DNA from 4 places in the Rhodoferax aquaticus genome. Region 1 is predicted to be linked to each of the others. Evidence: predicted binding sites of a transcription regulator. Region 1 holds the regulator's gene; each other region holds the start of a gene.
The links. The regulator sigma-54, encoded in region 1, starts transcription at its own class of promoters, with help from an activator protein. The targets are predictions, from matches to a motif close to TGGCANGNAANCTGCTTT.
Positions count from the first base shown of each region.

Region 1 (8,056 bases):
ACCTGCGCGCTCTGCGTTGCGCTGGGCAAAGTCCACCATACGGTGGGACACATCACTGCCGTAGATCAGGGTCGTTTGTCCAGGCTCGGGCTTGACCACATTGGCAGCAGCCTCTTGTTTGAGGGCAGCCCATGCTTGGGGCTGAAAAGGCACGTACTTCTCGAACGCAAAGCGCCGCAAGCTGCCAGCCGCAATATTGCAGGCGATTTGCGCTGCCTCAATGGCCACGGTGCCGCTGCCGCAGCAGGGGTCGTACAAGGGCAGCAGGTCCTCTTCTCCAGAGGCCCAGCCGCTGGCGGCAATCATGGCGGCTGCCAAGGTTTCTTTCAATGGCGCATCGCCTTTGTCTTCGCGCCAGCCGCGCTTGAACAAGGGTTCGCCCGAGGTGTCGATGTACAGCGAGCACGCATCCGTGGTCAGGTGGGCAAAAATGCGCACATCGGGCCACTGGGTGTCCACATCGGGGCGCACGCCATTGGCTTTTTCGCGAAACCGGTCGCACACCGCGTCTTTGACCTTCAAGGCCGCAAAGTTCAAGGACGTGAGAGGGCTGTGTTGGGCCGTCACTTCCACCTTGATGCTTTGACGGGGTGTGAACCAGCGCTCCCACGGTACTTCGCAAGCCGCGCGATAGAGGTCTTGTTCGTTGCGGTACTCGGTGTACGACAAGAGCACCAGCACACGCTGCGCCAAGCGGCTGTACAGATTGAGCAGCATGGCATGGGCAAACGAAGTGCGCACCGCCACGCCACCGCGCTGCTTGGTAATGCACCCCGGTGGCAAACCTGTGATTTGCAGAATCTCAGGCGCCAGATAGTCTTCTACGCCGGCGGCGCAGGGTAAAAAGAGTTGGAGTTGGTTCACAGGGCTTTCCTTAGCGAAGCGGGGGCAATTTTGAGCCCTTCGCGGTATTTGGCAACCGTACGGCGGGCACATTCAATGCCCTGCTCTTTGAGCATGTCGGAGATTTGGTTGTCGGACAGCGGTTTGAGATTGCTCTCCGCACTGATGAATTGTTTGATCAAGGCCCGCACTGCCGTACTGGACGCGTTACCCCCCGACTCGGTGCCCAGACCTGAGCCAAAGAAGTATTTCAGCTCAAAGGTACCAAAGGGCGTAGCCATGTACTTGGCCGTGGTGACCCGGCTGATGGTGGACTCGTGCAAGCCCAGCTCATCCGCAATTTCACGCAACACCAAGGGGCGCATGGCCAGTTCACCATGCACAAAAAAACTACTTTGCCGCTCGACGATGGCCGTGCTCACCCGCAGAATCGTGTCAAAGCGCTGCTGGATATTCTTGATGAACCAGCGGGCTTCTTGCAAGCGCTGTTGCAGCGCAGCGTGGCTGGCAGTGTCTTTGCCGCCACGGTGGTTGCGCAGCACATTGGCATAAATATCATGGACTCGTAAGCGCGGCATCACCTCTGGGTTAAGCAGTACCCGAAACTTGGTATTCACTACACCAGGCCGCTTGCTCACAGGAACGACCAGCACATCGGGCACCACAATGTTGCGCTGCACGTCCACAAAACGCCGCCCCGGCTTGGGTTCCAAGCGCGCGATCAGTGCAATGGCTTCGCGCACTTGCGCATCGGTGGCATCGCACAGCTGCACCAAGCGCTTGATGTCACGGCGAGCCAGCAAATCCATGGGCTGGGAGCACATCCGCACGGCCACCGCCAGCAAGGCGCTGCGCTCATCGCTCAGATCCTCATCCGCCTGCAGGGCTTTGAGCTGCAAGCGCAAACACTCGCCCAAATTGCGTGCGCCTACCCCTACGGGCTCTAGGCTATGCAACAAGTGCAGGGCGACCGTGAAGTGGTGAACCAAATCATCGAGCTGATCCAAGTCGCCGCCGCACAAGCCACGCGCAAGGTCCTCCAGTGGCTCATCCAAATAGCCGTCGTCGTTGAGCGACTCAATCAAAAACCGCAGGGCGGCTGTGTCGGTGGGGCTCAGGCGCAAGCGCAGCGCTTGGCGGTGCAAATGGGCTTGTAAAGACTCTTGGGTGCGCGCCAACTCCGTGGCGTCAAAGTCACCATCATCACCAAGGTTGTTGGTACTGGCCTTGGCTTCACCACCCCATTCGCCGTCGTCCGGCGCCATGTCGGTGGTGCCATCGCCCTCCCAACTCACGCCATCATCGGCAGACAGCGGGGTGGCTTCATCGTCATTGGTGGCCTCAGCGCTCGTGGTACTTGCGTAGTCAGCTATAGAAGTAGGAGCAGTTTCGGCTTCCCGGTCGTCGCGCGTCACCGGCGTATCAGCCTGGGCAATGCCAAAGTCTTCACGCACAGCCTCGTCTTGGGTGAGCTCCAGAAACGGATTTTCATCCAGCATCTGCTCCACTTCTTGGCTTAGCTCCAAGGTAGAGAGCTGCAAGAGGCGAATAGATTGCTGCAGTTGCGGCGTCAGCGCTAGGTGTTGCGAGACGCGTAGGGAAAGCCCTTGCTTCATCTCACAACCACCCTGCGGACGTTAAAAGGGCTGCACGGGGCATGGGGCCAAACTAAGCGAGAGAAGGCGCTTCGCGGGCCAAGGCCTAGGAAGCGTTTGCGCACACTTGCCATGGTCACATCTTGAAGTTTTCGCCGAGGTAGACACGGCGCACATCTGCGTTGTCCACGATCTCGGTAGGAGTGCCTTGCGCCAGCACGCGGCCGTCACTGATGATGTACGCGTGGTCACAAATACCCAGTGTTTCACGCACGTTGTGGTCCGTAATCAGAACGCCAATGCCGCGACCCTTCAAGAAATTGATGATGCGCTGAATCTCTATCACCGCAATCGGGTCAATACCGGCAAATGGCTCATCCAGCAAGATAAACCGTGGTCGGGTGGCCAAGGCGCGTGCAATTTCAACACGCCGCCGCTCACCGCCGGACAAGGCCAAAGAAGGACTTTCGCGCAAATGCTCGACGCGCAGGTCTTGCAACAAAGCCGTCAGGCGCGATTCAATTTCACCGCCGCTCAGTGCCTTGCCGTCGGCGTCTTTTTGCAATTCCAGCACGGCGCGCACGTTGTCTTCCACGTTGAGCTTGCGAAAAATAGATTGCTCTTGCGGCAAATACCCCAAGCCCAGGCGTGCGCGGCGGTGAATGGGCATGTGCTCAATGGACTGGCCATCAATGGTGATGTCGCCCGCACTGGCTCGCAAGAGCCCCACAATCATGTAAAACGAGGTGGTCTTACCTGCGCCATTTGGGCCCAATAAGCCCACCACTTCGCCGGTACGCACTGCCAGTGACACGTCTTTAACGACTTGTCGTTTGCCGTAAGACTTTTGCAGGTGGTGCGCTTCTAGACTACTCACCGGGGCAACTTCTGAATGCGCACTCACTTGGCCGGTGCTCCTAAGGTCGTGGTCGCGCGCAGTGCTGGCGCTGCAGCCCCTGTACCGGGTGCCACCGCATCGGGTTTAGGTGTCAACATGGCTCGCACGCGGCCCCCAGTGGGTGCACCAGCAACGCCTTTGCTATGGTTGCCATCCACCGTAAACATATCAGTCAGGTTTTCGTAGACGATGACGCCACCAGTGATCTCGTCTGCCAATACAGCCCCACGCAAGCGCCGTAGTACCGCCTTTTTGGTGAACTTGACGGTGTCTGCCTTGCCATCGTAGTCAATGGTTTCGCCCTCACCCTCAATGAACTCTTCAAGACCTTCACGCTTTTGGCGAAAAAATGCCAAGGCGTCAGGCGCGGCGATCACGCGGCCAAATTGGTACCCATCGGGGTCTTGGCGCACCTCCACTTGGTGGCCACGAATTTGGATAGTGCCTTTGGTCAACACCACGCGCCCTGTAAAGATGCTCACCTGTTTGAGGTCGTCGTAGCGCAATGCGTCGGCCTCGATGTTCATAGGTTTGTCTCGGTCTGCCTTTTCGGCAAACACCGGGCTGGTCACCAAGGCAATCGCCAAGGACCACATTACATAGAAACAGGGATTTTTCATAAAGGCACGGAACTTGCTAAAACGCATGGGGCATTGTACCCAGCGACGGCCCAAGTCCGCGCCTTTTAGAGCGCGAAAACCTATGAAGCGCTTAAGCGCCGGCGCGAATACCGGCCACCAAAGCGTCGACCACTTGCAAGGCGCGCTCCATGCTGCGCGCGATAGATCCGTCCGTGTAGTAACGCCCTGCAACGCCCAAGGCGGGCACACCTTCTACCTTGTAGGCATTTTGCAGCTTGGATGCCTTTTGGGCTTTGGTAACGACCGTGAAGGAGTTGTACTGCTCCACAAACTTGGCCTTGTCTACGCCTTGCTGGGCCACCCACGCGGTGATGCCTTCGCCTTTTGACAAATCCAGGCGCTGCGCGTGGATCGCCTGAAACACTTTGGCGTGCAGCTTGTCCAACAGGCCCATAGCCTCCAGCGTGTAGTAGAGACGTTGTTGGGGCACAAAATCGTCGCGAAACGCGACGGGAGCCCGCCGGAATGCAACGTCTTTGGGCAGCTTTTTGACCCACGCTTCCAAGGTGGGCTCGAACGCGTTGCAGTGCGGGCAGTTGTACCAAAAGAACTCGACCACTTCAATCTTGCCTGCGGGTGCGTCCACCGCCGCGCGGATATCTAGAACTTGGTAATCCGTGCCGGCCTCAGGCTTTTTAAACTGGGCATGGGCTGCAGGTGCCACCCACAGGCCCGAAGCGGCGACTGCACCAGCAGCGACTTGCGTAAATTCACGACGTTTCATGTAAGAGATCTCCATAAGCTTGGAATGTGACCACAAAGGGTCGCAATAGTTCCGGGGTTTAGCGCTGCACGCGCACCAACGAAGTGTCTAGGCCGGCTTTGTCCAACTTTTCTTTGGAACGCTCGGCCTCATCCTTTTTTTCGAACGGGCCAACGCGCACCCTGAACACCGTGCGCCCGGATTGCTCACGCTCTGACACCTTGGTCTCAATGCCGCTCAGCGAGAGTTTGGCCCGGTGCGCTTCTGCATCTTCGGAGGTTTTAAACGCGCCAACTTGGACAAAGTAGCTCACCCCTTCACCATCGGCGGTGGCCATTTTGGCCTTGGCCAAATCACCCAAGGGATCCGCGGAAGGCGCTTTGGCATCCGCCTTGGCATCGGGCTTTGCCGCTGCCTTAGGTTCAGCCTTCGGATCGGGCTTGGCTTCGGCTTTAGCGTCCGCAGGCTTGGCGTTGGGGTCGGCAGCAGGCTCTGGCGCAGGTGCGGGCTTGACCGGGTTCTTGCCATACAGCGGCGAGTTCGGGTCCCAGTCTTTGTTTTTCTGGGCTTCAGCAACGTCTTGCTCGGCGGAGCGGCTTTGGCTCTTGTTCAGAAAAGGCACGGGCACTTTGGTCACATAGACCGCCACCGCCAAGGCAACACCCAAACCAAAGACGACTCCGATGACGAAGCCCAAGAAGGTACCGCCGCGCTGATTTTTCATGCCCTGCCTTTTCATTGAAAACCTTACATTTTTTGCGGAGCGCTTACGCCCAGCACCGCCAAGCCGTTGCGCAGCACTTGGGCGGTGGCCGCCACCAAGGCCAAACGCGCCTGCTTGACTTGCACGTCATCCACCAAGATGCGCTCAGCATCGTAATAGCTGTGGTAGCTAGCCGCGAGTTCACGCAGGTAAAAAGTCACATCATGCGGCGCAAAACCTGAAGCCGCAGCGCTGAGCATCTCGGGGTACTTGGCCAAGAGCAGCATCAGGGCCATGGCCTGCGGGCTTTGCAGCGCAGACAGGTCCACCCCAGACAAACTTGCCGCATTGCCGCCATCTTGTTCCTGCCACGCGGCAAGCACCGAGCAGATGCGCGCATGCGCGTACTGCACGTAGTACACCGGGTTGTCGTTGTTCTTTTGAACGGCCAAGTCCACGTCGAAGGTGTACTCGGTGTCGGGTTTGCGGCTCAACAGGAAGAAGCGCACCGCATCTTGGCTGGTCCACTCGATCAGGTCACGCAGGGTCACATAGCTGCCCGCGCGCTTGCTGATCTTGACCTCTTCACCACCACGCACCACGCGCACCATGGTGTGCAGCACGTAGTCGGGGTAGCCTTGGGGAATGCCGACATCCGCAGCTTGCAAGCCAGCGCGCACACGGGCAATCGTGCCATGGTGGTCGGTGCCCTGGATGTTCACTACCTTGGTAAAGCCACGCTCCCACTTGGCGATGTGGTAGGCCACGTCGGGCACAAAGTAGGTGTAGCTACCGTCCTTCTTGCGCATCACGCGGTCTTTGTCGTCACCGTAGTCGGTGCTCTTGAGCCACAGCGCGCCATCTTGCTCGTAGGTCTTGCCATTGCCCACGAGCTTGCCCACAGCGGCTTCCACACGGCCGCTGGTGTACAGGCTGGACTCGAGGTAGTACTGGTCAAAGTGCAGGTTGAAAGCCTGCAAGTCTTTGTCTTGCTCGTTGCGCAAGTAGGCCACCGCAAACTGGCGGATGTTGTCGTAATCATCCACATCGCCATTGGCGGTGAATTCACGGTCATCTGCCTTGATGGAGGCTTGGGCTTTGAAGGCATCGGCAATGTCCTGGATGTATTCGCCGTTGTAAAACGCCTTACTCTCGGGGTTATCTGGGTCGGTGGGCCAGCAGGTGTCACCCGGCTTGAAGCCCTTAGCGCGCAACTGCGTGCTCTTGGTGAGGGTGTCAATTTGCACGCCTGCGTCGTTGTAATAAAACTCGCGGTGCACGCTGTAGCCCTGCGTGGCAAACAAGTTGCAGATCGCATCGCCCAGTGCCGCCTGGCGGCCATGGCCTACATGCAGGGGGCCAGTGGGGTTGGCGGAGACAAACTCCACCAGCATGCGTTGGTTCAGCGCGGCTTGTTGACCAAAACTGTCGGCAGCGGCGAGCACTTCGCGCACGACTTGCTGCTTGGCCGCGGGCTTGAGTTTGATGTTGATGAAACCGGGGCCGGCAATCTCCAGCGCGTCTACCCATTGGCTAAACGCGGGGGTTTCGCGCAGCGCATTGCACAGGTTTTCGGCCAATTGGCGGGGATTGAGTTTGAGCGGCTTGGCCAATTGCATGGCCGCCGTGGTCGCGAAATCACCATGGGCTGCCACTTTGGGCGATTCAAAGGCCGCTTTAGCGCCTGCGCCGGGTGACAGAGTGTCCAAGGCATGCGCCAAGGTTTCGAGCAGTTCAATTTTTACAGACAACATGCGGCTATTTTACGAGCAGGCCCCAAGGTCACACGCCGCTACACCCTTTGCGCATGTGCATGGGACACTCCGCATTGAAATGTCACAGCTTATATGCTGCAATTTGCAGGGTATTCTTCTCCTCCATGGCACTCTCGCCATGCTCCCAGATTTCAACTTTGTTAGGACATTTGATGAAAAAACTGCTCACCTTGGTCATTTTGGGTCTTTCTTTGTGCGTGGGCGCTGCGCACGCTGCCGATGACAAAGGCAAGACACCCCAGCAAAACAAGATGGTGACTTGCAACAAAGCCGCTGCTGACAAAAAGGGCGACGAACGCAAGGCCTTTATGAAAGAGTGCCTGAGCGCCAAGCCTGCCGCCGCCGAAGCGCCAGCCGCTGAGCCCACTACACAGCAAAACAAAATGAAAACCTGCAACGCGTCAGCCAAAGACCTCAAGGGCGACGAGCGCAAGAAACACATGAAAGAGTGCTTGTCAGCCAAGTAATCCCGCCTACGCGGCTGCCACAAACCCTGTGGCTGACGTAAAAAAAGCCCGAGCCCTGCTACACAGACTCGGGCTTTTTTGTGGGCGCGCGCCTAGCGCAACACAATACCCATGAACAAGGCAAAGCCCAGCCAGTGGTTCACGCGAAAGGCCATGAAGCAACCCTCACGGGTGCGGGTGTAAATGAGCTTGGCATGCCAGCCCACTTGGCCGATAGCCACCGCCAAGGCCAGCCACCACGCCCAGCCTGCTCCATTGGTTTGCATCACCCACGTCCAAATACCCAAGTAGGCACCGTAGAACACGATCACGGCAGGCACATCCCATGAGCCCAACGTAATGGCCGAGGTTTTCATGCCGATGCGCAAATCGTCGTCCCGGTCCACCATGGCGTATTCGGTGTCATACGCCAGCACCCAAAACAGATTGCC
Region 1 is NZ_CP036282.1:410,304-418,359, reverse strand. It holds gene EXZ61_RS01975 (THUMP domain-containing class I SAM-dependent RNA methyltransferase) at 1-864, opposite strand, end outside; gene rpoN (RNA polymerase factor sigma-54) at 861-2,459, opposite strand; gene lptB (LPS export ABC transporter ATP-binding protein) at 2,575-3,342, opposite strand; gene lptA (lipopolysaccharide transport periplasmic protein LptA) at 3,339-3,956, opposite strand; gene EXZ61_RS01955 (thiol:disulfide interchange protein DsbA/DsbL) at 4,048-4,701, opposite strand; gene EXZ61_RS01950 (SPOR domain-containing protein) at 4,760-5,404, opposite strand; gene argS (arginine--tRNA ligase) at 5,428-7,137, opposite strand; gene EXZ61_RS01940 (PsiF family protein) at 7,311-7,625, shown strand; gene ubiA (4-hydroxybenzoate octaprenyltransferase) at 7,718-8,056, opposite strand, start outside.

Region 2 (8,056 bases), 1.3 Mb from region 1:
TGCGGGGCATACATGCGCCACATGGCGCGCTCCAGGTCTTTGCCCATCTGGGTGCTGTCTTGCGTGCCCATGCGGCACCACTCACTTCCAACACATGTTTTCACGGTGCGCAGGGCCTTGGCGTAAGCGTGGCCGCTGGGCATGCCGATGTCTTTCCACACCGCTTGCAGGTCTTCTTTCTTCACGCCCAGCAGGTCGATGCGCTGGCCGCCGGTGACCTTGACGGTGGGGATTTTGTACTTGTCCACCGCGTCCGCGATACGGCGCAGCTCGGAGGAGTTGGTCTCGCCACCCCACATGCGCGGGATGACGGAGTAGGTGCCGTCTTTCTGGATGTTGGCATGGCTGCGCTCGTTAATGAAGCGGCTTTGCGGGTCGTCCTTGGCCTCTTTGGGCCAGCTGGAGATCAGGTAGTAGTTGAGCGCAGGGCGGCAGGATGCACAGCCGTTGGGCGTCTTCCAGCCCATGCCTTGTTGCACTTGGGCGATGGTGAGGTACTTCTCTTTGACAATGGCCTCACGCACCGCTTGGTGGCCGTGGTCGGTGCAGCCGCACATGGCCTTGGTCTTGGGTGTGGCGCTGTAGTCCCCACCGGCGGTGAACATGATGATCTGTTCCACCAGTCCGGTGCAGGAGCCGCACGATGCGCTGGCTTTGGTGTGCTTGCGCACCTCGTCCAAGGTAAACAGGCCCTTGTCGCGGATGGCTTTGCAAATAGTGCCCTTGTTGACCCCGTTGCAGCCACACACTTCGGCCTCGTCGGGCATGGTGGCTGCTTTGTTGTGGCCCTCATGGCCCACGTCGCCGATGTTGCTCTCGCCGAACATCAACTTGTCGCGGATGTCAGCCACACTGCGGCCCTCGCGCAGCAGCTTGAAGTACCAGCTGCCGTCCACGGTGTCGCCGTACATGCAGGCACCGACCAGCTTATCGTTTTGGATGACCAGCTTTTTGTAGACGCCGCCAAAGGGGTCACTCATCACGATCTCTTCAAACCCTTCGCCACCGGTGAAGTTGCCGGCAGAGAACAGGTCGATGCCGGTGACTTTGAGCTTGGTGGAGGTGAGAGACCCCTGGTAGCGGCCAATGCCGTACTCGGCCAGATGGTTGGCCGCCACTTTGGCCTGCTCAAACAAGGGCGCAACGAGTCCATAGGCAATGCCGCGGTGGGCGGCGCATTCGCCCACGCTGTAGATGCGTGCGTCGGTCACGGTTTGCAGGGTGTCGGTGACCACGATGCCGCGGTCCACATGCAAGCGCATGCTGGTGGCAAGCTCGGTGTTGGGGCGAATGCCCACGGCCATGACGACGAGGTCGGCAGGCACCTCGGTACCGTCTTTGAACTTGATGCTTGTCACACGGCCATCGCTACCCCCGACCAGCTCCTGGGTCTGCGCGCCCATCAGGAACTTCAGACCACGCGCTTCCAGTGACTTTTGCAGCAGGCCGCCAGCCACGGTGTCGAGCTGGCGTTCCATCAGGGTGGGCATCACGTGCACTACGGTGACTTGCATCCCACGCAGCATCAGACCGTTGGCCGCTTCCAGACCCAGAAGGCCGCCACCGATCACGACAGCGTGCTGGTATTTCTTTGCCGCCTCGATCATGGCGTTGGTATCGGCAATATCGCGGTAGGCAATCACGCCTTGCAGGTCATTGCCGGGCACAGGCAGGATGAAAGGGTTGGAGCCGGTGCAGATCAGCAAGCGGTCGTACTCGGCCTCGGTGCCGTCCGACGCTTTCACGACGCGTTTCACGCGGTCTACCTCAGTCACTTTTTTACCGGCATGCAGGGTGATGCCGTTTTCGGTGTACCACGCAAACGGGTTGAGCACGATCTCGTCCAGCGTTTGCTCCCCGGCGAGCACGGGGCTGAGCAAAATGCGGTTGTAGTTGGGGTGCGGCTCAGCACCGAAGACGGTGATGTCATACAGGTCCGGTGCGACCTTGAGCAGCTCTTCAATCGTCCGCACACCGGCCATGCCGTTGCCGACCATGACCAACTTTTGCTTTTTCATTGTTGTTCTCCTGAGTTTTGGTGTGCGGGGCGAGGGAACACACCCCCTATCCCCCAACCCCTTTCCACCCTCGCCAGGGCGGAAAGGGGGGCCAACTGCCGATTGGGTGGCTGTGCGCCGGATACGGATCTAGGCGAGTGAGGTCGCGTCGCGTACTTGGGCGCCTGCATTGAGGAACCTACGGTCGTAGTGTTCGCCGATATGCGGGCGTTCAAACGGCAGGCCGCGTGGCGCCTGCTGTGGGCGCGCAAACTACTTGGCCTGTCACTACGACCGCTGGCATGAGCCGCTGGTATGCAAAAACGGTGGCGACCTAGTGGCAGTAGCCCAGTAGCCGGAGACAAACAACAAAATGTGGCTGTTCGGCTCCCCTTTCCGCCCTGGCGAGGGTGGAAAGGGGCTGGGGGATAGGGGGTGTGTTCCAAAGCAGCGTGCACCTCAAAAGCATCCAGAAAGCAAGAAGACATGATCAAGCCACCTTCTCCACATGCCCCTGCCGGGTGTACAAAAAGTCAATCACCGCCTTGCGGTACCCCAGGTACTCCGGGCTATCAGCCAAGGCCACGCGGGACCGAGGGCGGGGCAGGTCCACGCTCAGCACTTCGCCGATGGTGGCGGCAGGTCCGTTGGTCATCATCACAATCTTGTCGGACAGCAGCACAGCTTCGTCCACATCGTGGGTCACCATGACCACCGTGCTCTCGGTGCGCGCCACGATCTCCAGCAACTCGTCTTGCAGCTTGGCACGGGTCAGCGCATCCAGCGCGCCGAAGGGCTCGTCCATCAACAGCACTTTGGGCTCCATGGCCAGCGCACGGGCAATGCCCACGCGCTGCTTCATGCCACCGCTGATTTCGCCGGGGCGTTTTTGAGCGGCGGCCGTCAGGCCCACCAAGGCCAGTGCGGCATCGGTGCGGGCTTTGAGCTGCGCTTGGGTCTCTGACGAAGCGCCAGGATTGCGGGTACCGAACACGCGCTCCACGCCCAGATAAATGTTTTCAAAGCAAGTCAGCCAAGGCAGCAGCGAGTGGTTCTGGAACACCACCGCGCGCTCGGGGCCGGGGCCTGCGATTTCGCGGTTGGCGCAAATCAGCGAGCCTTGGGTCGGCATGGTCAGGCCGGCAATCAGATTCAGCAAGGTGGACTTGCCGCAGCCGCTGTGGCCGATGAGGGCCACAAACTCGCCCTTGGCCACGTTGAGGTTGATGTTGCGCAACGCTGGGAACAGGCCTTTCTTGGTCTTGAAGGTCTGGTCCACGCCTTGGATCTCGATGTACTTGAGGTTGGGGGACACGAGGCTCATGACTTCACCTCTTCGAACGTGAATGCGGTGGCGATTTTGATGAGCGCGAACTCCAGCAGCAGGCCCACGATGCCGATCACAAAGATGGCAATGATGATGTTCTTGACGTTAAGGTTGTTCCACTCGTCCCACACCCAAAAGCCAATGCCCACGCCACCCGTCAGCATCTCGGCGGCCACGATGACCAGCCAGGCGGTGCCCACTGCGAGGCGCACACCAGTCAGCATGTAAGGCAGCACCGAAGGGAAGAGGATTTTGGTAAAAATTTTCCACTCGGACAGGTTGAGCACGCGGGCCACGTTCATGTAGTCCTGCGGCACGCGCTGCACGCCCACGGCGGTGTTGATGACCATGGGCCAGATGGAGCAGATGAAGATGGTCCAGATGGCAGCCGGGTTCGCGCCCTTGAACACCAAGAGCCCGATAGGCAACCACGCCAGGGGCGACACGGGGCGCAATAGGCTAATGAGCGGGTTGAACATGCGGCTTAAGAACTCAAACCGCCCGATCAGGAACCCGGCTGGAATGCCCACCAGTGCAGCCAGCCCAAAACCCAAGGCCACGCGCTTGAGCGAGAACAGCACGTTCCAGCCCACGCCCTGGTCGTTAGGGCCCTTGCTATAGAACGGATCGCTGAAGATCACCACCGCCTGCTTCCATGTCTCCAAGGGGCTGGGGATGGAGCTGGCTGTGCCAATGCTCACCAATGCCCAGATGCCGATGAGCAATGCCAGCCCAGCCAAGGGAGGGAATACCTTGAGTAGCAGACCGTTCCAGTCGAAAGCGGGGGCAGACTGCTCCGGCAATGTCTGTGCAGCAGTCTGTGTGTCTTTTGGGCTGCTAGCGACCGCGGAATGGGCGGCAGCAGCTTCTGTTTTTGTAGCAGACCCATCGGTGGCTGTGGCGATCGGTGAGTGGAATACGGCGCTGACCATGTCGACTCCTTATGCTTTGATCTTGAAACCGTCGGCGTATTTCTTGGGGTCTTTGCCGTCCCACACCGTGCCGTCCATGAGCTTGCTGCTGCGCATATCGCTCTTAGGCAGCGGCGTCTTGGTAGCGGCGGCAGCCTGCTTGTAGATCTCGATCTGGTTGATCTGCTTGGCCACAGTCAGGTAGTCGGGGTGGTCTTTGAGCAAGCCCCAACGCTTGTGCTGGGTCAGGAACCACATGCCATCCGACAGGTAAGGGAAGTTCACTGCGCCGTCGTTGTAGAACTTCATGAAATTCGGGTCATCCCAGGTCTTGCCCAGACCGTTTTGGTAGCGCCCCAGAATGCGCTGGTTGATGGCGTCCACGCTGGTGTTCACATAGCTCTTATCGGCAATGGTTTCGGCCATCTTGTTCTTGTTGGACAGGCTGGCGTCGATCCACTTGCCGGCCTCTAAGATGGCAGCTGTGACGGCCCGAGCGGTGTTGGGGTACTTCTTGACGAAGTCGCCCGTGGTGCCCAGTACTTTCTCAGGGTGGTCTTTCCAAATGTCTTGGGTGGTGGTGGCGGTGATGCCGATGCCATCAATGATGGCGCGGTGGTTCCAGGGCTCGCCCACGCAGTAGCCGTCCATATTGCCGACCCGCATATTGGCCACCATTTGCGGTGGGGGCACGGTGATGACCTTGGCGTCCTGCAGTGGGTGGATGCCATTGGCAGCCATCCAGTAGTAAAGCCACATGGCATGGGTTCCCGTGGGGAAGGTCTGCGCAAAGGTGTATTCACGCTTTTCTGCGGCCATCAGCTTGGCCAGGCTGGCGCCATCGACAGCGCCTTTGTCGGCTAGCTTTTTGGACAAGGTAATAGCCTGGCCGTTGTTGTTCAGGGTCGCCAACACGGCCATGTCTTTCTTGGGCCCACCAATGCCTAAGTGCACACCGTAGACCAAGCCATAGAGCACGTGGGCAAAGTCCAGTTCGCCGCTGACCAGTTTGTCACGCACACCGGCCCATGAGGCTTCCTTGCTAGGCACAATCGTGACGCCGTACTTTTTGTCGAAACCGAGCACCGAGGCCATCACCACGCTGGCGCAATCGGTCAAAGGAATGAAGCCGATCTTGACTTCGGTTTTCTCGGGCGCATCGGAACCGCCTGCGTAGACGACGGCCCGCAGCGCCGGACTGATACCAACCGCGCCTACGGTTGCAGTTTGTAGCACTGCGCGGCGGCTGAGTTTGGCTTTCAAAAGGTCTGTCATGACAACACTCCAAAGTTAAAACACAAAACAAAAAAGGCGTCCACACGGGGTTCGACGCGCAGTGCGCAATCAAACCCGTGGGGACGCCTTTGTCCTTTTGCATTCACCCAGCCCGCCGTTGGACGGGGCGTTTGCATGACCTAAAGAAGGTCTTGTGAGGTGTTAAGCAAGGTATGTGCCATGAATGAAACCTGACAGTGTGTGTGTTCTAAATACTGCTGGCGCTATAAAAAGCGGAGCATGCGGCGCTTTGCGGATAAGCGCTACGGAGCTATTGGTTCATTAAATTTCGTTGCTTGAACCGGCGGTACGTTCATGGTGCCTGCACCAAAAAGGGTGGGGCGCTGATTCGCTTGCCCCAAGCTTGCCTTTCTATGGCGCGTGTGGCTCATCGGCGTGGCAGATTTTGGTGCGCCATAGTCCCTCTGCAACCAAGGCCGATTCGGGCTTGCCGTTGCGCACAGGGCGCTAAATGATCTCAGCTGCTGCTGTGGGTGCGGGCGTGGCTGTCACCCAGTTTAAATTCTTTGACCGTGTTCACCAAAGCCGTAGCTTGCTCGCGCAGTGTGGCGGCAGCAGCGTCCATTTCTTCTACGAGGGCGGCGTTCTGCTGGGTGGTGTGCTCCATATCAATCACAGCCATACCCACCTCAGCCACTCCGCGCGACTGCTCCATGCTGGCCGCACTGATGCGGCCCATGATCTCGGTGACTTCTTTGATGCTGCTGACAACCTGCGTCATGGTGGCACCGGCCTGATCGACCAAGGTCGTGCCTTGTTCTACGCGTTCAACGCTGGTGCTAATCAGCGACTTGATTTCGCGGGCCGCTTGAGCCGAGCGCCCAGCCAATGACCTGACCTCACTCGCGACCACCGCAAAGCCACGCCCTTGCTCCCCCGCTCGGGCGGCCTCTACTGCTGCGTTGAGGGCCAAGATGTTGGTTTGAAAGGCTATCCCGTCAATGACGCTGATGATGTCGGCAATTTTTTTAGATGCGTCATTGATGCCCTTCATCGTGTCGACCACTTGCCCCACCACCATGCCGCCTTGCGAAGCCACGTCCGTAGCTGCTAACGCCAGGCGGTTCGCTTTTTTTGCGCTATGGGCGTTTTGCTCCACGGCTTGTGACAGTTCTTTCATGGAGTTCGCCGTTTGAACCAAGGTGTTGGCCTGGCTTTCTGTGCGGCGGGCCAGCTCGTGGTTGCCTTCAGCAATTTCAACGCTGGTGGTTTCTACATTGTCAGAGCTACTGCGCACGCGCTGTACAACCTGGGCCAGATTGCTTTGCATAGACTTAAGCTGCCACAACAGACTGCTTTCGTCGCCGGGCATCAAGCGGACATCGTGGCTGAGATCGCCGGCACCTACGTTTTGTGCCAAGCTCACGGCAGTTTCCGGCTCGCTTCCTAGCTGGCGCAAAATGCTTCTGACCACCCAGCTGCCAAAGCCAACGGCCAGAAGCACAGCGGTGACGGCGCTAACCGCCATGACGGCCATCATGGCATTCGACTTGCCCAATGCACGATCGGTGATATGGTTTGCTTCTTCGACTTGGTCTGCGTGGAACTTGTCAAGAACTTTCTGAAGGTCTTCGCTTGCAGCGTCAAACCCAGCAGATCCGTTGGCGCCTTTCATGACTGCGTTGCCAGCTTCCATGCCTTGGTCCATATACGTTTTGGCCATGACCTTGCCCATGTCGTAAAACTTGGTGAAACTTGCATCCACTTCTTGCAAGACAGCGAGGTCTTTGTCTGCTTCCGCTTTTGCTTGGGGATTCCCCGTCTTGCTTTCGGCTTCCAGCTTAGCCTTGAAGCTAGCCACGCCTGCGCGAAACCGCTTGGCCGCGTCGTCGGCGTCTTTGTACCCGTCGGGGTCATGCGTGGCCGATACATCGGTCAAAAACTGTTGGACATCAGAACGGGCTAAGTTCATATCCCCTACGATCAGAACAAATTTGAGGGTGTCCCCGTGGATAGTTTTAACGTCGCTCGCGAGGCTGGCGAGGTACGAGGCCACCACCACCAAAGTAATTGCAAACAATCCAACGACAGCTGCAAATGCCAAAGACAAACGGGCTTTGATACTCAGGTTCTTGACCATACGCTGGGCTTTCGGAAGGGTTTTTTCATAGGGCTTGCACGGACCCACTATTCTTCAAGTGCTCTCGACGCCTCCAGTTTAGGGGGATTCACTGTGCTTGGGCGGAATATTTGAGGGGCTTATCGGGCGCTGTGCTCAGCAGATTCCAGCCGCCTTCCATCAACGCTTGCCAGTCTCAGGGAACCTTTGACGCCACTGACTGACACGCTGCTCTGATCAGGACCACAGCTCGGCCACGTCCAGTATGCGCTGGGCCACTTCCACGATCTTCAGGTTTTTGTCCATGGCGGTTTTGCGCAGCTTGGCGTACGCCGCGTCCTCGCTGAGCTGCTGACGCTGCATCAGCAATGCTTTGGCCCGGTCAATCACCTTGCGGTCTTGCAAGGTGGCGCTCAGTGCATTGAGTTCGTCGCGTGTGTCTGCCAGCTCTTGGCGCAGCGCTTGT
Region 2 is NZ_CP036282.1:3,828,529-3,836,584, reverse strand. It holds gene nirB (nitrite reductase large subunit NirB) at 1-2,018, opposite strand, end outside; gene EXZ61_RS17685 (ABC transporter ATP-binding protein) at 2,488-3,321, opposite strand; gene ntrB (nitrate ABC transporter permease) at 3,318-4,256, opposite strand; gene EXZ61_RS17675 (CmpA/NrtA family ABC transporter substrate-binding protein) at 4,266-5,510, opposite strand; gene EXZ61_RS22420 (methyl-accepting chemotaxis protein) at 5,989-7,611, opposite strand; gene EXZ61_RS17665 (ANTAR domain-containing response regulator) at 7,828-8,056, opposite strand, start outside.
Region 2: the regulator sigma-54 is predicted to act here: its motif matches at 5,674-5,691, upstream of EXZ61_RS17675 (CmpA/NrtA family ABC transporter substrate-binding protein).

Region 3 (8,056 bases), 180 kb from region 1:
CAAGGCAATCAAAAAGCAACAACTCCAAAACGGTGACACGGTAGAAGTTGGCAAGTACAAGATCAAGTTCGTTGGCGACAGCGCAGCCAATAACTTTGACAAAACCATGGTCGTCATGGCGCGCCCAGCGGGTGCTAAGGCTGTGTCAGGGCTTGCCAGTGCAACGTCTAACGCCCCCACCGTCATGAGTGACTCGTCGGGCATGGGTGCTTTTCATGCCGCCATTAAAGTCTTGTCGGGTACTGCGTCTGGCAGAGAGGTCCCACTCACCAAGGTGGTAACCACAGTCGGCAAGCCAGGCGTCGCTGTTGCAGCCATTACCCGCCGCCAGGCCGGGTTTGTGGTGCACCATGTCGAGGGCGCTGGCAATCCTACATTGAATGGGGCGCCGATCAACCAAACACCTGTTGCGCTCAAGTCAGGTGATGTGATCGAGCTTGCGGGAACCAAGATGCAGTTCATGCTGCTGTAAGCAGCTCTTTGGGCCTGCTTGTTCAAGCACCATGTTTTGCACGGGCAGCGCCCTATGAAGGCCATTTCCAAGCATTGGGCCAGAATTGCGGTCACCTTGCTGCCGTTGTTCTTGGCGCTACTGCACGCTGTGGGCATGTTGCCCATCGGTGTTATTGGGCAGCTAGACAATGCCATCTACGACGCGCGGCTGCGGGCCACCAGTCCTAAGACATTGGACAAACGCATTGTCATTGTTGATATTGACGAAAAAAGCTTAGCTGCAGTTGGGCACTGGCCATGGGGCCGTCATCGCTTGGCAGAGTTGGTGAACCAGTTGTTTGAGCAGCACCACATCGCCCTGCTAGGGTTTGACGTGGTGTTTGCCGAAGAGGACGACAGCTCCGGGCTGAAAACCCTCAAGGCGCTTGCAGACCATGAACTCAAAGCCTCTCCCGAGTTCGCCCGGGCCTTGGAAAAGATAGAGCCCACCTTAGATTTTGACGCCGCGTTCGCTAAGGCCCTGGCTTCAAGGCCCATTGTGTTGGGCTACTACCTTAACCAAGGCAAAGCTTCAGGCGTGCTGCCGGCACCTGCGCTGCCCTTGGAGGCACTGCAAGGGCGCAAACTGCCTTCAACGCAATGGCGTGGCTACGGCTCCAACATTGCAGCATTGGCCGCTGCTGCCCCACGTGCGGGGCATTTCAACACCCTGCCTGACGCAGATGGGCTGGTTCGCTCCTTGCCCATGTTGGCCGAGGTCCAGGGCCAAAACTACGAGTCATTGTCCTTGGCCATGTTCCGGTACTTGGCCGGATCACCAGACCTAAGGCCGGGCTTCACCTCGGACCGTTTCTTCTCACGCACCTACCAGACGGTGGACCGCTTGCTGTTGCAAGTGGGTGAAAAATCGCTTGCGGTACCTGTGGATGAGCGCCTTTCCTCACTGGTGCCGTACCGAGGCCCAGGTGGCCCAACGGGAAACTCGTTTCAGTACGTGTCGGCGGTGGATGTGCTAGAAAACCGCGTCCCTGCTGACACTTTGCGGGACAAGATTGTCTTGTTAGGCACAACGGCACCGGGTTTGCTGGACCTGCGGGCCACCCCTGTCGGGGAAGCCTATCCGGGGGTGGAGGTGCACGCCAACGCTATTTCTGGGTTCTTAGATGGCAAGATATTGGTCAAGCCTGACTACGCTTTGGGCTATGAAGTGGTGGTGTTGCTCTTATCGGGGTTGATCCTGGCTTTTGGCCTGCCATTGCTCGCGGCCCCTATGGCCGTTGGGCTCAGTGTTGCTGTGTTGGCAGGCCTTACCGCGCTGAATTTTTGGCTTTATACCCAGTTCGGTTTGGTGTTGCCGCTGGCTTCGAGCTTGTGTATGGCCTTTACTGCTTTTGCGTTGAACATGAGTTACGGCTACTTTGTGGAAAGCCGGGCCAAGCGTGATTTGGCCAACCTTTTTGGAACTTATGTGCCGCCCGAGCTCGTCGACGAAATGCTGAAAGAGCCCGAGAGTTACAGCATGCAGGCCACCAATCGGGAACTGACGGTCATGTTTTGCGACATGCGCGGGTTCACGAAGATGTCGGAAAGCATGCCCCCTACCGAACTTCAAGCCCTGCTCACGGGCGTTTTTGGCAAGCTGACCGACATCATTCGCAGTAACCTTGGCACGATCGACAAATACATGGGCGACTGCGTCATGGCATTTTGGGGGGCGCCTGTGGAGTCTTCGCAGCATGCCCAGTTGGCCGTGAAGGCCGCTTTGGAAATGGCGCAGGCAGTCCACACCATCAATGCCGAGCACCGCGCACGGGGCTTACCCGAAATCGGCATCGGAATCGGCTTGAACACCGGAGTCATGTGCGTGGGCGATATGGGCTCCCATATCCGCAAGAGCTACACCGTCATTGGGGATGCAGTGAATCTGGCATCGCGTCTAGAAGGCCTGTCCAAGGTCTACGCAACCGACATTGTGGCCAGCGAGTCCACACGCAAGCAGGCCGGCGCAATGCTATGGCAAGAGTTAGACAAAGTTCGCGTCAAGGGCAAAGACCAAGCGGTTGCTATCTTTAGGCCCATGCAGGGGACCATCGAGGGGAGCTTCACTACCCAAGACGCGCTCAAGCTGTGGGGGCAGTTTCTCAAGGCCTACCGTGCGCAGCAATGGGACCAAGCGGATGTTGCTTTGTTGAACTTGCAAAGACAAGACGCTACCAATGCCTTGTATCGTTTGTATGTGGAGCGGGTGGCCACCTTGCGCCTGTTGCCGTTTGACCCGCATTGGGACGGTGCGACCAACTTCGAAACCAAATAAGACCAAACTATGAAGATACGCGTGTTGGGGTGTTCCGGTGCCATAGCCAAAGACTGCCGAACCACGTCGTTCTTGGTCGGGGATGATGTCTTGGTGGATGCTGGCACGGGTGTGGGAGATCTCACTTTGGAGCAAATGCGCCGCATTGACCATGTGCTGCTCACGCATTCGCACTTGGACCATGTCGCAGCCTTGCCTCTGATGGTGGATGCCACTGCGTCGCAACGCCAACAGCCCGTGACCATCCACGCCTTGGCTGGCACCATCGCCGCCTTGAAAGCCCATATCTTTAACAACGTCATATGGCCTGACTTCAGCGCAATTCCCTCGGTCGCCGCACCGTTTATACGCTTTAGCGAGATCACTATTGGGCAAACGCTGCAACTGGGTGCTACAACTATTGAAGTGCTCCCCGCCGTACACACGGTGCCTGCAGCAGGGTTTGCCATCAGCCAAGGGCAAGGGTACTGGGTGTTCACCGGTGATACAGAAAAGAACCCTGCGCTTTGGCAGCGCCTCAATCAGCTCGATGTGTCCATGCTGGTCATCGAAACAGCGTTTAGCAACCGTGAAAGCAAACTGGCCGAAGACAGCCTGCATCTCTCGCCACGCGCCTTAGCGCAAGAGTTGGACTGCATTGCACCAGGCAAGCAGTTCCCCATCTACATCACCCATACCAAGCCGGCTGAAACCGAGCAAATCATGAACGAAATTCAGCGGTTTGACCAAACCCAGCCCATGGGCGCGCATGTGAGCCACGATATTCGCTGGTTGCGTGCTGGCCAGGAGTTCGAACTATGAGCGACACCAAAACCGCAGCCGTGGCAGCCAAGGCAGCGGAACTCGCGTTTTACGAGTCGCAAAAGTTGCCCTCCAAAAAACGCGGCGTCACCTTTGAGGCCTTGTTTTATAGGCAACTGCACCATGTCACCGCCCGTATCCACGACACGGAAAACATCGAGCAAATCATGCTCGAAACCAGTAAAGACATTTGCAAACTGCTCAATGCCGACCGGCTCACGCTTTACGCGGTGAGCCCTGATGGGGCGTCCATCGTCTCCAAGGTAAAAACCGGCCTTAACACCACCAGCGACCTCAAGCTCCCGATTACCCCCCAAAGCATTGCAGGCTACGCAGCCTTCAGCCGCGCACCGTTGAACTTAGCTGATGTGTACGACGATGCAGCGCTCAAGCAAATTCATCCTTCGCTCAGTTTCTTAAAGCTGGTGGATACGCGCTCAGGCTACCGTACCCGACAAATGCTGGTAGCCCCCATCTTGGACGGAGACAGGCTGCATGGCGTACTGCAGGTCATCAACAGCAAAAGCGATGAGCCCTTTGGAGACCTAGAGGTCGATGGTGTCACTGAACTGTGCAAAACCCTGGCAACCGCCATGCGCCAGCGCGCAGCGCGAGCGGAAGAGGGGGCGCGTAAAAAAGCGACCAAGTTTGATGGCTTGGTAGCCGAAGGCATTCTGACCGACGCCGAACTGGGCCAGTGCATTCAAGACGCGCGCAACGAGGGCACCCATGTAGAGCACCTGCTGATGGCGCAGTACAAAATCAAGCCACAACAAATTGGGCCATCACTCTCCAAGTTCTTTGGCGTGCCGTACGAGCCTTTTGTCTCTAGCCGCATCCGTTCCGAAACACTGCACGGTGCGCTTAAGCGAGAGTTCATTGACGAACAAGGTTGGGTGCCCTTGGAGGAGTCGCCTGCGGGGCTGGTCATCATGTGCGTGGACCCAGAAGCCGTGCGTGGCTCACGCGTGGTGCCGCAGGTGTTCCCGCGAATCACCAAATTTGCCTACCGAGTCACCACGCAAACCGAGTTTCAAGAAACCTTAGCCCAGTTGTTTGGTGGCGCAGCAGACAGCAGCACCATTGACCAACTGTTGGCCGACATGGACGGCGGCCCTATTGATGATGGGTCTAACGACGACTCCTTAGAGTCTGCCGCGGCCGACAATGAGCTCGTCAAGTTTGTGAACAAGGTGATCATTGATGCCTATAACCAAAAGGTGTCTGACATCCACATCGAGCCCATGCCGGGTAAGTTCAAGACTGGCATCCGCTTTCGCATTGACGGCACCTTGGTCCCGTATGTGGAAGTGCCGGCCCACTTTAGGCAGGCCATGGTCACACGCCTCAAGATCATGTGCGACCTAGACATCTCAGAGCGCCGCAAGCCGCAAGACGGAAAAATCAAGTTCAAAAAGTACGGTCCCTTGGACATTGAGCTGCGGGTTGCCACCATTCCTTCGGCAGGCGGAGTTGAAGATGTGGTCATGCGTATCTTGGCGGCGGGCGAGCCCATACCGCTGGACAAGCTAGGCCTCACGCCCCACAACAAAGAGCGTGTCATTCGCACCATCGAAAAACCCTATGGTTTGTTCTACGTGTGCGGCCCCACGGGCTCTGGCAAAACCACCACGCTGCACTCAATCCTCAAACACCTTAACACGCCAGACACCAAAATCTGGACCGCCGAAGACCCGGTAGAAATCACGCAAAAAGGCCTGCGCCAAGTTCAAATCAACCGCAAAGCGGGCATTGACTTCGCCTTGGTCATGCGGGCGTTTTTGCGTGCCGACCCCGACATCATCATGGTGGGTGAGTCGCGCGACAAAGAAACCGTGGCCATGGGCGTGGAGGCCTCGCTTACCGGCCACTTGGTGTTTTCCACCCTGCATACCAACTCGGCACCAGAGTCCATCACACGCTTGCTAGACATGGGCATGGACCCGTTTAACTTTGCCGACGCCCTCTTGGGCATCTTGGCCCAGCGCTTGGCCAAAAAGCTCTGTGACTGCAAGCAAGCCTATGTGCCCGACGCCGAAGAACTTACGCTATTCGCGGCGGAGTACGCCGAAGAACTCCGCCACAGCGTCGCCTGGAAGCGCGACCACGTTGGCGAAGCGCAAAAGCTCATGGCAAGCTGGCAGACCAGCTACGGCCAAGAAGGCAAACTGCACTTCTACCGCGCCGTAGGCTGCGCCAAATGCAACCAAACTGGTTACAAAGGCCGCATAGGCTTGCATGAGTTGCTGATTGCGGACGATGGCATCAAACGCTTGATCCAAGAACGCGCCCGGGTGGCAGAGCTATTTGCTGCCTCAGTAGAAGGCGGCATGCGCACCCTCAAGATGGACGGCATGGAAAAAGTCATGATGGGTTTGACCGACATCAAAATGGTTCGGCAGGTGTGCATCAAGTAAGGTGCAAGCCCTTGGGGTGACAAAAGTGTCAGGTTGCTGAAGTGACTCTGCCAATTTAAGGCACGCAAAAGCGATATTTGCAGGCCATTTGGCTGACTTATGGGCGGTATCGGGGCTGAATAAAGCTGGCACGAATGCTGCTGATTAGTTGGGTCAGTCTTTCTTTCTATCCATCTCAAGGAGTTTCAAATGAAGCGTTCTATGCAAAAGGGTTTTACCCTGATCGAATTGATGATCGTGGTTGCGATCATCGGTATCTTGGCCGCCGTGGCATTGCCTGCGTATCAAGATTACACCTCACGCGCACAAGCGACTGAAGGCGTGAGCTTGTTGGCGGGTTTGAAGATTCCAACCTCTGAAGCTTTGTCCAACAATGCCTTGGCTCAAGCTTGCAGCACTGATAAGTCTGTGGCAGAAGTTGCTGAAGTTAAGGATGGTAACGGCGTTGTCACTACAGCTTACGTGGCCCCAAAAATCGCTGGAGCCCTGGCAGTTGAAAATAATGTCGTATTGTCGGGTAAATACGTGGAGAAAATTGAAGCTTCTGTTGTTGGAACAACTTGCGCATTGACAGCAACATTCCGCGCCACAGGCGTAGCCGATAAGCTGACGGGTAAAAAAATTCGCTTTACCTATGACCCAGCTAACGGTAGCTGGATTTGCACTACCAATGTCAACGCATCTATTCGTCCTAAGACCTGCAGCGAAGGCGCAGTCTAATTGAATTTCAACGATCAATTAAAGCCACGAATGGCTTTGATTTGAGGTTAAAAAAGGACGTGTGCATCACGTCCTTTTTTTTGGCCAAAAAATTGGGAATGCGGCCGCTACCATCTAGCAAAGGGGACAACTTCCCTTGCAGAGCTGCGAGGCTGGTACTCCTGATATGACGTGTTCCACGTGTGCAGTAAATTACCCCATGGCTTGGGTGGCATCAGAGGCACTGTAAAGGGTCGATCGGCGTACATGGTTCATAGCTGCAAATTAGGAATGAAAGTGCTGTTACCCCATACTAGACGAGCACATGCTGCTCTGTTTTTCATAGTGGTAGTGTTGTTGTTTGGCGCAGCAGCGCAATCGCAGCCGATGCCCCATCAGAGTATGGGCAGCGCCAATGTTGTCCTCCCCAACCTAGGCGACACCAGCTCAATGTCGCCCGCCGCCGAACGAAAACTAGGCGACCGCATTGCCCGGGAGCTGTACCGCGACCCCGATTACATTGATGACCCCGTCATCATGGAGTTTGTCCAAGCCATCTGGCAGCCGCTTCTTAGTGCCGCGCGGCAGCGGGGCGAACTGCCGCCGGAGTTGGACGAAGCGTACGCTTGGGAAATTTTGCTAGGGCGTGACCGCAGGGTCAATGCGTTTGCGCTGCCAGGGGCTTATATGGGCCTGCACTTGGGCTTAGTGGGTGTGGTGAGCAGTCGCGACGAATTGGCCTCGGTCATGGCGCACGAGTTGAGCCATGTCACGCAACGCCACATCTCCCGCATGATGTCTCGCCAAGCGGGGCAAGCACCGTGGGTCATGGGGGCCATGATTTTGGGCTTGCTGGCGGCCAGCAAAGACCCGCGCTCTGCCAATGCGCTGATCGTCGGTGGCCAGGCCGCCGGTGCGCAAACGCAGCTCAACTTCTCACGGGACATGGAGCGCGAGGCGGATCGGGTGGGCTACAGCGTGCTTACCCAGGCGGGCTTTGCGCCGCAGGGGTTTGTGGGCATGTTTGAAAAGCTGCAACAAGCGTCTCGCTTGAATGATGCGGGTGATTTTCCTTATTTGCGCAGTCACCCTGTAACGACTGAGCGAATCTCTGATATGCAACTGCGCTTGCCGGATGGGGCCGCAAGCTTGGCAACTAGAGCCGCCCCTACCGACCTTGCCCAGGCCATGGTGTCAGCCAGAGCACGGGTTGTGTCGAACACAGAGATCGACGCGTTGCGCGCCTGGGAGCCGCTGACTGACCGCAGCGTGCTCAACAAACAAAGTGCCTACCAGCAAAGTGCAAGTTTGTACGGCGCGAGCTTGGCTGCGATCAAGCTGCGCGACTACGCTGCAGCGCAGAAGCACTTGG
Region 3 is NZ_CP036282.1:228,566-236,621, forward strand. It holds gene EXZ61_RS01075 (FHA domain-containing protein) at 1-472, shown strand, start outside; gene EXZ61_RS01080 (CHASE2 domain-containing protein) at 527-2,767, shown strand; gene EXZ61_RS01085 (MBL fold metallo-hydrolase) at 2,777-3,568, shown strand; gene EXZ61_RS01090 (GspE/PulE family protein) at 3,565-5,985, shown strand; gene EXZ61_RS01095 (pilin) at 6,175-6,705, shown strand; gene EXZ61_RS01100 (M48 family metalloprotease) at 7,072-8,056, shown strand, end outside.
Region 3: the regulator sigma-54 is predicted to act here: its motif matches at 6,112-6,129, upstream of EXZ61_RS01095 (pilin).

Region 4 (8,056 bases), 1.2 Mb from region 1:
TGCAGCAAATGTGGAGTGGAGGGGGAGTTGGCCACGGTCCACCGTGGGATCTCTCTCTACTAGGTAAGGGAAGTCACCTTGGCTCACCCACGGCAGAGAGTCTAGGGGTAAGCGCAGACCCATCGGAGAGTCACCAGGCATGAGGTACATGCGCTCATCACGGAAAAACCATGGGCCAGTCGTCCACCTGGGTCCCGCAAGCTTTGGGTTATTGGTTTGGGTTTTTGCGCCGCGGTCATCGGCCACTTTAAGAGGCAGCACATAGCCCACAACCGAATCCAGCTTTTGTTCAAAGACTCGCCGCAGACGCGCACGTTCCATCTCATCATCAAGCTTGCTGTTGAACGGATCTACATTGACCGGCAAGCGGCGCTCGCGCCACAGGTAGTACCAAGTGTCTTCATAACCAGCCTGCAGATACTTGTCGGTGAGTCCCAGATTGCAGGCTAAGCGAGATACAAAGCGCTGGGCATCTGTGGCTGTGTAGTGCGTCGGTTTGCGCTCATCGGTGAATAACTCTGGGTTGTTCCAGACTTTTTGCTTGTCGGCGCGCCAGTAAATATTAAGTGCCCAACGCGGCAATTGTTCGCCGGGATACCACTTGCCTTGGCCGAAATGCAGAAATCCACCTTGGCCGTATTCGTCACGCAGTTTGTGCACCAGTTCGGTTGCAAAGCCGCGTTTCGTGGGGCCCAAGGCGTCAGTGTTCCACTCAGGCGCATCGCGGTCGTTAACCGCCACAAACGTGGGTTCTCCTCCCATTGTTAGGCGCACATCACCCGCTAGGAGCTCGGAGTCCACGTGGTCGCCCAAGTGCATGACCGCAGCCCACTGCTCAGGGGTGTAAGGCTTGGTGACACGAGGAGACTCGTATAAACGCGTGACCTGCATGTGGTGTTGGAACTTCACTTCGCTCTCATCCACGCCACCTTCAATTGGCGCTGCTCCCGAGGGCTGCGGCGTGCAGGCCAATGGGATATGCCCCTCACCTGCCAAGAGACCGCTCGTAGCATCAAGGCCAATCCAGCCTGCGCCGGGCAAGTAAACCTCGCACCAAGCATGCAGGTCTGTGAAGTCCACTTCCGTGCCGCTAGGACCGTCGAGAGACTTCACATCGGGGGCGAGCTGAATCAAATAGCCCGATACAAAGCGCGCAGCAAGTCCGCAGTGCCTCAGCAATTGGACCAGCAGCCATGCAGAGTCACGGCATGAACCCGACCCTAGCGTCAGCGTCTCTTCCGGAGTTTGGACGCCCGGCTCCATGCGAATGGTGTAGTCCACAGACTGGTGAACCATGGTGTTGAGGTCCACCAAAAAGATCACGCTACGGCGTTTCGTTCGGTCAATCTTGTCCAAATACGCCTGCAGCAGGGGCGTCATAGGGTCCGCTGCCAAGTACGGCAGAAGCTCTTGTTTGAGCTCAGCCGCGTAGGTAAATGGGAACTCTTCGGCCTCGGGTTCAAGGAAGAAGTCGAACGGGTTGTACACGGCCATTTCGACGACTAAGTCGACGGTGACCTTGAACTCCTTTGTTTTTTCCGGAAAGACTAGCCGTGCTTGGTAGTTGGCAAATGGATCTTGTTGCCAATTCACAAAGTGGGTAGCTGGCTCGACTTTGAGGGAGTACGAGATGATTTTGCTGCGGCAATGGGGCGCTGGGCGCAGACGGATCACTTGGGGACCGAGATTGACTAAACGGTCGTAGGAGTAATGGGTGACGTGGTTCAGTGCTGCGTGGATGGACATGGGGCCGGTCTCGTTAAATCTCACACTGGAAAGGCGTTACCACAATTGCAGTAACGGCTACATAGTAGCAACAGGGCTTGTGCATGGCTCAAAGCAAGTCCTGCGCCAAACAGGGCTGGGTCTGCTGCAAGTCAGTATGCATCGTATTGGTGACAATGCGCGGTCATGGTGCCAAGGGTATACGCGGATGTAGCCCCAAAATGTGGCGTATCCCTAGGTAAAACGCTTAGGTGGCTTCACATTACCAAGCGCCATCGTGGTGCATGATATCGGTGGCCCAAAGCTTGCATAGAACGTGTTGAAAGAGGTCTTTTATGCGGAAATTCGATGAGATGTACACCCAGCTTCCCTACGAGTTTTTTACTCATGGCAAGCAAATACGCGAGCACTACAAGATCTATGACGAATGGCTAGCGCGCCAACCCGGCGACATGATGGCCAAACGTCGAGAAGAAGCGGAAATGATCTTCCGACGTGTGGGCATAACTTTTGCCGTATACGGCGAGAAGGACGAAGACGGAGCAGGCACTGAGCGCCTAATTCCGTTTGACCTGATCCCTCGCATCATTCCTGCCCATGAGTGGGGCAGCATGGAGCAAGGTTTGGTGCAGCGCGTCACTGCACTGAATCGGTTCATTTACGACATTTACCACGACCAAGAGATTCTCAAAGCGGGCATCGTGCCGCGCGAGCAGATTGAAAACAACGCGCAGTTTCGCCCCGAGATGATGGGCGTAGAGGTGCCCAACCGGATCTACTCGCAAATTTCGGGGATCGACATCGTGCGTGCGCCAGATGCCAATGGCAAAGGCGAGTACTACGTGCTAGAAGACAATTTGCGGGTGCCCAGTGGCGTGAGCTACATGCTGGAAGACCGCAAGATGATGATGCGTTTGTTCCCTGATTTGTTCAGCGCGCACCGTGTGGCCCCCATCGCCCACTACCCAGATTTGTTGTTAGAAACCCTGCGCGCTAGCAGTCCGGCCACGACCGCTGAGCCCACCGTCGTTGTATTGACGCCAGGCATGTACAACAGCGCCTATTTTGAGCACGCGTTCTTGGCGCAGCAAATGGGCGTTGAGCTGGTGGAGGGGCAAGACCTGATTGTGAAAGACAACTTTGTCTACATGCGCACGACCCGTGGTCCGCGCCGTGTAGACGTGATCTACCGCCGCGTAGATGACGACTTTTTGGACCCCACTGTCTTTAGGCCAACATCCACGCTGGGCTGCGCGGGGCTGATAAGTGCGTACCGCGCCGGAAACGTCACCATTTGCAATGCAGTCGGTACCGGTATTGCAGATGACAAGTCTATCTATCCCTACGTGCCGAAAATGATCGAGTTTTACTTGGGTGAAAAGCCCATTTTGAACAATGTGCCGACTTACATGTGCCGCAACAAGGACGACTTGGCGTACACCTTGGCCAACTTGAAAGACTTGGTCGTCAAAGAGGTGCATGGAGCAGGCGGCTACGGCATGTTGGTGGGTCCAGCGTCGACCCAGGCAGAGATTGAAGACTTCCGCAAGGCCTTGTTGGCTAACCCCAGTGGCTATATAGCGCAACCCACGCTCAGTCTGTCCAGTTGTCCCACCTTTGTGGAGAGCGGCATAGCGCCGCGCCACATTGACCTGCGGCCTTATGTGCTGTCTGGCAAGACAGTGCAAATGGTGCCTGGCGGCCTCACACGCGTTGCGCTGAAGGACGGCTCCTTGGTGGTCAACAGCAGCCAAGGCGGTGGCACCAAGGACACTTGGATCCTAGAAGAAGATGAGGTCGCGCCCGGCAGTGCCGCAACCTCCACCCAATCCCAAACGCAGTCAGCTTGAGAGAGGCTCCCAAATATGTTGTCAAGAACCGCTGACCATCTGTTCTGGATGTCCCGCTACACAGAGCGCGCGGAAAACACCGCGCGTATGTTGGATGTCAACTACCAAACTTCGCTGTTGCCGCAATCAGAAGCGGTTGCGCAACTGGGCTGGCAAGGCCTGCTGTCTATCAGTGAGTTGCTCTATAGCTACAAAGAGCGGCACGGCGAGATCCAAGCCCGTGAAGTCATGGACTTCATGGTCAAAGATGAGAGCAATCCATCGAGCATCATGTCTTGCCTGAGTGCGGCCCGTGAGAATGCGCGTGCCGTGCGCGGCGCACTGACCACCGAAGTGTGGGAGACGCAAAACACCACGTGGCTCGAAGTCAAGCGCATGATCAAGTCGGGTCAGTTTGAGCAAGACCCCGCCCAATTCTTTGAATGGGTGAAGTTCCGCTCCCACCTGTCGCGTGGAGTGACGGTGGGCACCATGCTGATCGACGAAGCTTTGCACTTCATGCGCATGGGAACCTTTTTAGAGCGTGCGGACAACACAGCGCGTTTGGTGGATGTGAAGTTTCATGCGGTACAAAGCGACTTCTTTGGCGCGGCGAGCGAGAAAGACCAAGAGTACGACTTCTACCACTGGAGCGCCATTTTGCGCAGCGTGTCGGGTTTTGAGGTGTACCGCAAGGTCTATCGCGACGTCATCAAACCGGAGCGCGTGGCTGAATTGTTGATTCTGCGTCCGGACATGCCTCGCTCCTTGCATGCTTGCATGAATGAAGTGCTGGCCAATTTGGAGCTGCTGGGGACCGACCCGCGCAGCGAAACCCTGCGCCGTGCTGGCAAGCTGCGCGCTGAGTTGGAGTATGGCCGCATTGACGAAATTTTGGCGACAGGTCTGCATGCCTACCTGTCTCAGTTTTTGGATCGCGTCAATGACATCGGTGCCCACATCGGCCGTGAGTTTTTGGTGCCGTTGAACTGATTATTGTTTGCCACGAGCTGCCCCACCGTGGCGGTGGGCTTGCACGTGTTGGGGAGGGTGGGCGCAGCTTGTCTGCTTGCGCCAAGATATTGACCGGTTGGCGCGTGTCTGCACAGAGCGGTAGCCCAGCCTGCTGCTAAGCTTTGGCCATGTCGCATGCCCATGAGTCAACCGCAACATCCTTGTTGCACAACAGACCCTTTATCCGTTTTTGGTGCGCCCGGCTCTTAGGCGTTACAGCGACCCAAATGCTGATGGTTGCCATTGCGTGGCACATGTACGACCTGACGTCCAGCGCATGGGACTTGGGCTTGGTGGGCTTGTTTCAGTTTGTGCCAGCCCTGTTGTTTACGCTGCCCGCCGGGCATACGGCTGACCGCTACCACCGGGGGCGCATTTTTGCAGCCTGCATGCTGCTGCAGGCCTGCGTGGGCCTTGTCTTGGTGCTGGCCACCGAACAAAGTTTTGCCACGCGTGGCTTGATTCTCGTGGTCTCTGTCATGCTGGGAATGGCCCGCGCCTTCCAAATGCCGGCGCAGCAGGCGCTCACCCCGTTGTTGGTGCCCGTGGCTCAGCTTCAAACCGCCGTGGCATGGAGCTCAAGTGGCATGCAGGTCGCGATCATTTGCGGCCCCGCATTGGGCGGCGTTCTGTACATCTGGGGCCCCTCTACGGTGTACGCCACCTGTGCTGTCCTGCTGGTGTGTGCGGTGGGGCTGGCTCTTTCGGTGCGCTACCCCCATCGTCCTGTTTATTTGGCTGCAACTTGGAGCAGTGTGTCGGCCGGGTTTCGCTTTGTATGGCAGCACAAAGTGCTCTTGGGTGCCACCTCGCTGGATTTGTTTGCGGTGTTGCTAGGTGGCGCGACTGCATTGCTGCCGATTTACTGTCGCGACATCTTGCACGTGGGCCCTGTGGGTTTGGGCTTGCTGCGCGGGGCACCGGCGGTTGGCGCGCTAGTCATGTCTTTGGCGCTGATTCGCTGGCCCTTGCGGCGCAGAGTGGGGCACAAGTTACTCACCGCTGTGGGCGTGTTTGGCTTAGCCACGGTGGTTTTTGGCCTTTCGCAGAGTTTTGCGCTCTCTTTGTTGGCCTTGGTCGTCACCGGGGCTGCCGACAGTGTGAGTGTGGTCACTCGCTCTACCCTCATGCAGCTGGAAACGCCTGACGACATGCGGGGTCGGGTCTCAGCGGTTAACTCCATTTTTATTGGGGCCTCTAATCAACTGGGAGAGTTTGAGTCTGGTGCCACGGCTGCACTGATGGGGGCTGTGGGCTCTACCGTCTTAGGTGGTGTAGGGACCGTGCTGGTTGCTGCCAGTTGGGTCAAGCTGTTTCCCGCACTTGCACACCGCGACACGATGGAACCTAGTGCGCGGTAGCGTTAAGGCTTACACAGCGTTAGAGTCCGGTTGCGACTCATCAGTCCAATGTGTCTCCTGCGCCCTCGGAGATTGCGTGGGATGCTATGAAAAATATAGTGCCTATTCCCGGCTTTGGCTTTGGCTCTGACTTGTCTTCTGTAGTGGCTGCATAGGAGCGAATGGCGTCAAGGCTGGGAGTTGGGCAGGCGTTGGCGTGAATTCTTCGACCGTAACGCCAACTTCAAGGGTGTGGCTTGCACCGCCGTGGATGACGCCGCGCAGCGGTGATACGTCACCGAAGTCGCGTCCGACCGCGAGGGTGACATAGTCCACGCCAGGTGCGTACCAGCCCCAGCGGTTGTTGGTAGGGTCTAGGTCTACCCAGCGCGCACCCTCGGGCAGGTCGGCTACGTACACACTCACCCATGCATGCGATGCGTCACTGCCGACGAGCTTTACTGTGCCGGGCGCGGGCCGGGTCAGCAGGTAACCACTGACGTAGCGCGCTGGCAGCCCCATGGTGCGCAAGCAGGCCAGCATGATGTGGGCGAAGTCTTGGCACACTCCCTTGCGTTGTTCCAGTGCTTGCAGGGCCGGGGTGTTGATTTGGGTGCTGAGGCTCTCGTAAGTGAAGTCCTTGTAAATGCGTTCCATCACACTCACCGCCACCTCTAGGACGCTGGCACCCGGCGTGAAGCTGGGGCGTGCGTAGGCGGCAAACTCTTGGAGACGGGGCACAAAAGGGGATGCAAAAACAAATTCAGATGCCGGTTCATACGGCGCATGGGCCTGGAAGCGCATGCTGTCGCGCTGTTGTTCCCAAGGTACTTGGCTATTTGGAATGTCGCTGGGGTAGGTGGTCACAAGGCTCTTAGCCTGCACTTCCAGCACACTGTGGGGTTCTTGCAGTGAGAAAAAGCAGCGTGTGTTGCGGTACACGTCAGAAGTGCAACGCATTTGCGCCGGGAAGGGCATCACCTCCATGCTGTGGCTCAGCAAGGCTTGGCCAGCATGGTCTATAGGCCGCACATAGGCCATGTGCTGGGCGGTTTCTACGGCCGGTTGGTAGTTGTAGCGCGTGGTATGTGTGACTTGCAGTTGCATCAGGTGCCCACGCTTTGTTTGTTTTTACCTGAGTGCGTGAAGTACGTGGTGCTAATGTCTTCCGACACCTTATAGGCGCTGGCCCTTAAGGTCTCTAACACGGACCGCAGCGCAGGAGCAGAGGCCGCACCCTCAGGGCTCTCGCACAGTTGGGCTAAATCCCAGGTATCCGGGTTAGGAACCCGCAAAGACATGCTGGAGAGTTCGCCAGCCGGGCTTAACGCCAGCTTGGAGAGCCTGCCGCGCAAGGTGTGCGCAACCCATGCCAGCGAGCGTGGATTGTCACGGTCAAGCACTAGCAGGTCGGCCAAAGCGGCAATGTCACGGCTTTGTTGGTACTGCGCGTGAAAGGTAATGGTGCTGTCGAATAGGCTCAAGAGAGCTTCGAATCCACCGTCCGTATGCACTGCACCCGTGTCAAAGCTGCACTCTAGGGCATGCGCCAGGAAGTTCAGTCGCTCCAAATGCCTGCCAATGCTCAAGAGTCGCCAACCGTCGTCTCGGTTCATTCGGTCGGTTTGAGCCCCGGTAATGGCGGCCAGTTGATCACTCAAGTCTTTAAGCACTCGCAAGGCCTGCGCAGTGGAGTAATCACTACGTGCACTCAAAAGCTTGCAATGCGCAAACAACTCTTCCTCGGCACGCACGATGGTGCTCCAGTGCTCTTGAGACAAACGCTCTCTCACCGTTGCCGCTGCCATTTTGAGCGCCCGTACGTTGTAGCCCACACTGGTGGCACCTTCTTGTGAGGCCAAGCTCGCAATCAAAGTACGCTCAAATACCCGCCTAGCTTGTGTTGCAGAGGGGGTGCCTGGCAGTACCAAGGCATTGGCAACTGCAAGCTGCGACAACCATTGGAGCAGGGGGCTGGAGCTTTGGTCTTCGCCGCCAAGGCATTCCAAGCTAAGCCTTGCGAGTCGGGCTGTGTTCTCGGAGCGCTCGGTGTATCGCCCTAACCAGTAGAGGTTTTCTGCCGCGCGACTGGTGACCAAGCGCTTGCGCTGCGCTAGTACAGCGGGGGTGAGGGCACTGGGCAAGAGT
Region 4 is NZ_CP036282.1:1,613,727-1,621,782, forward strand. It holds gene EXZ61_RS07525 (transglutaminase family protein) at 1-1,746, opposite strand, end outside; gene EXZ61_RS07530 (circularly permuted type 2 ATP-grasp protein) at 2,061-3,575, shown strand; gene EXZ61_RS07535 (alpha-E domain-containing protein) at 3,591-4,547, shown strand; gene EXZ61_RS07540 (MFS transporter) at 4,697-5,929, shown strand; gene EXZ61_RS07545 (transglutaminase family protein) at 6,032-7,015, opposite strand; gene EXZ61_RS07550 (circularly permuted type 2 ATP-grasp protein) at 7,015-8,056, opposite strand, start outside.
Region 4: the regulator sigma-54 is predicted to act here: its motif matches at 2,020-2,037, upstream of EXZ61_RS07530 (circularly permuted type 2 ATP-grasp protein).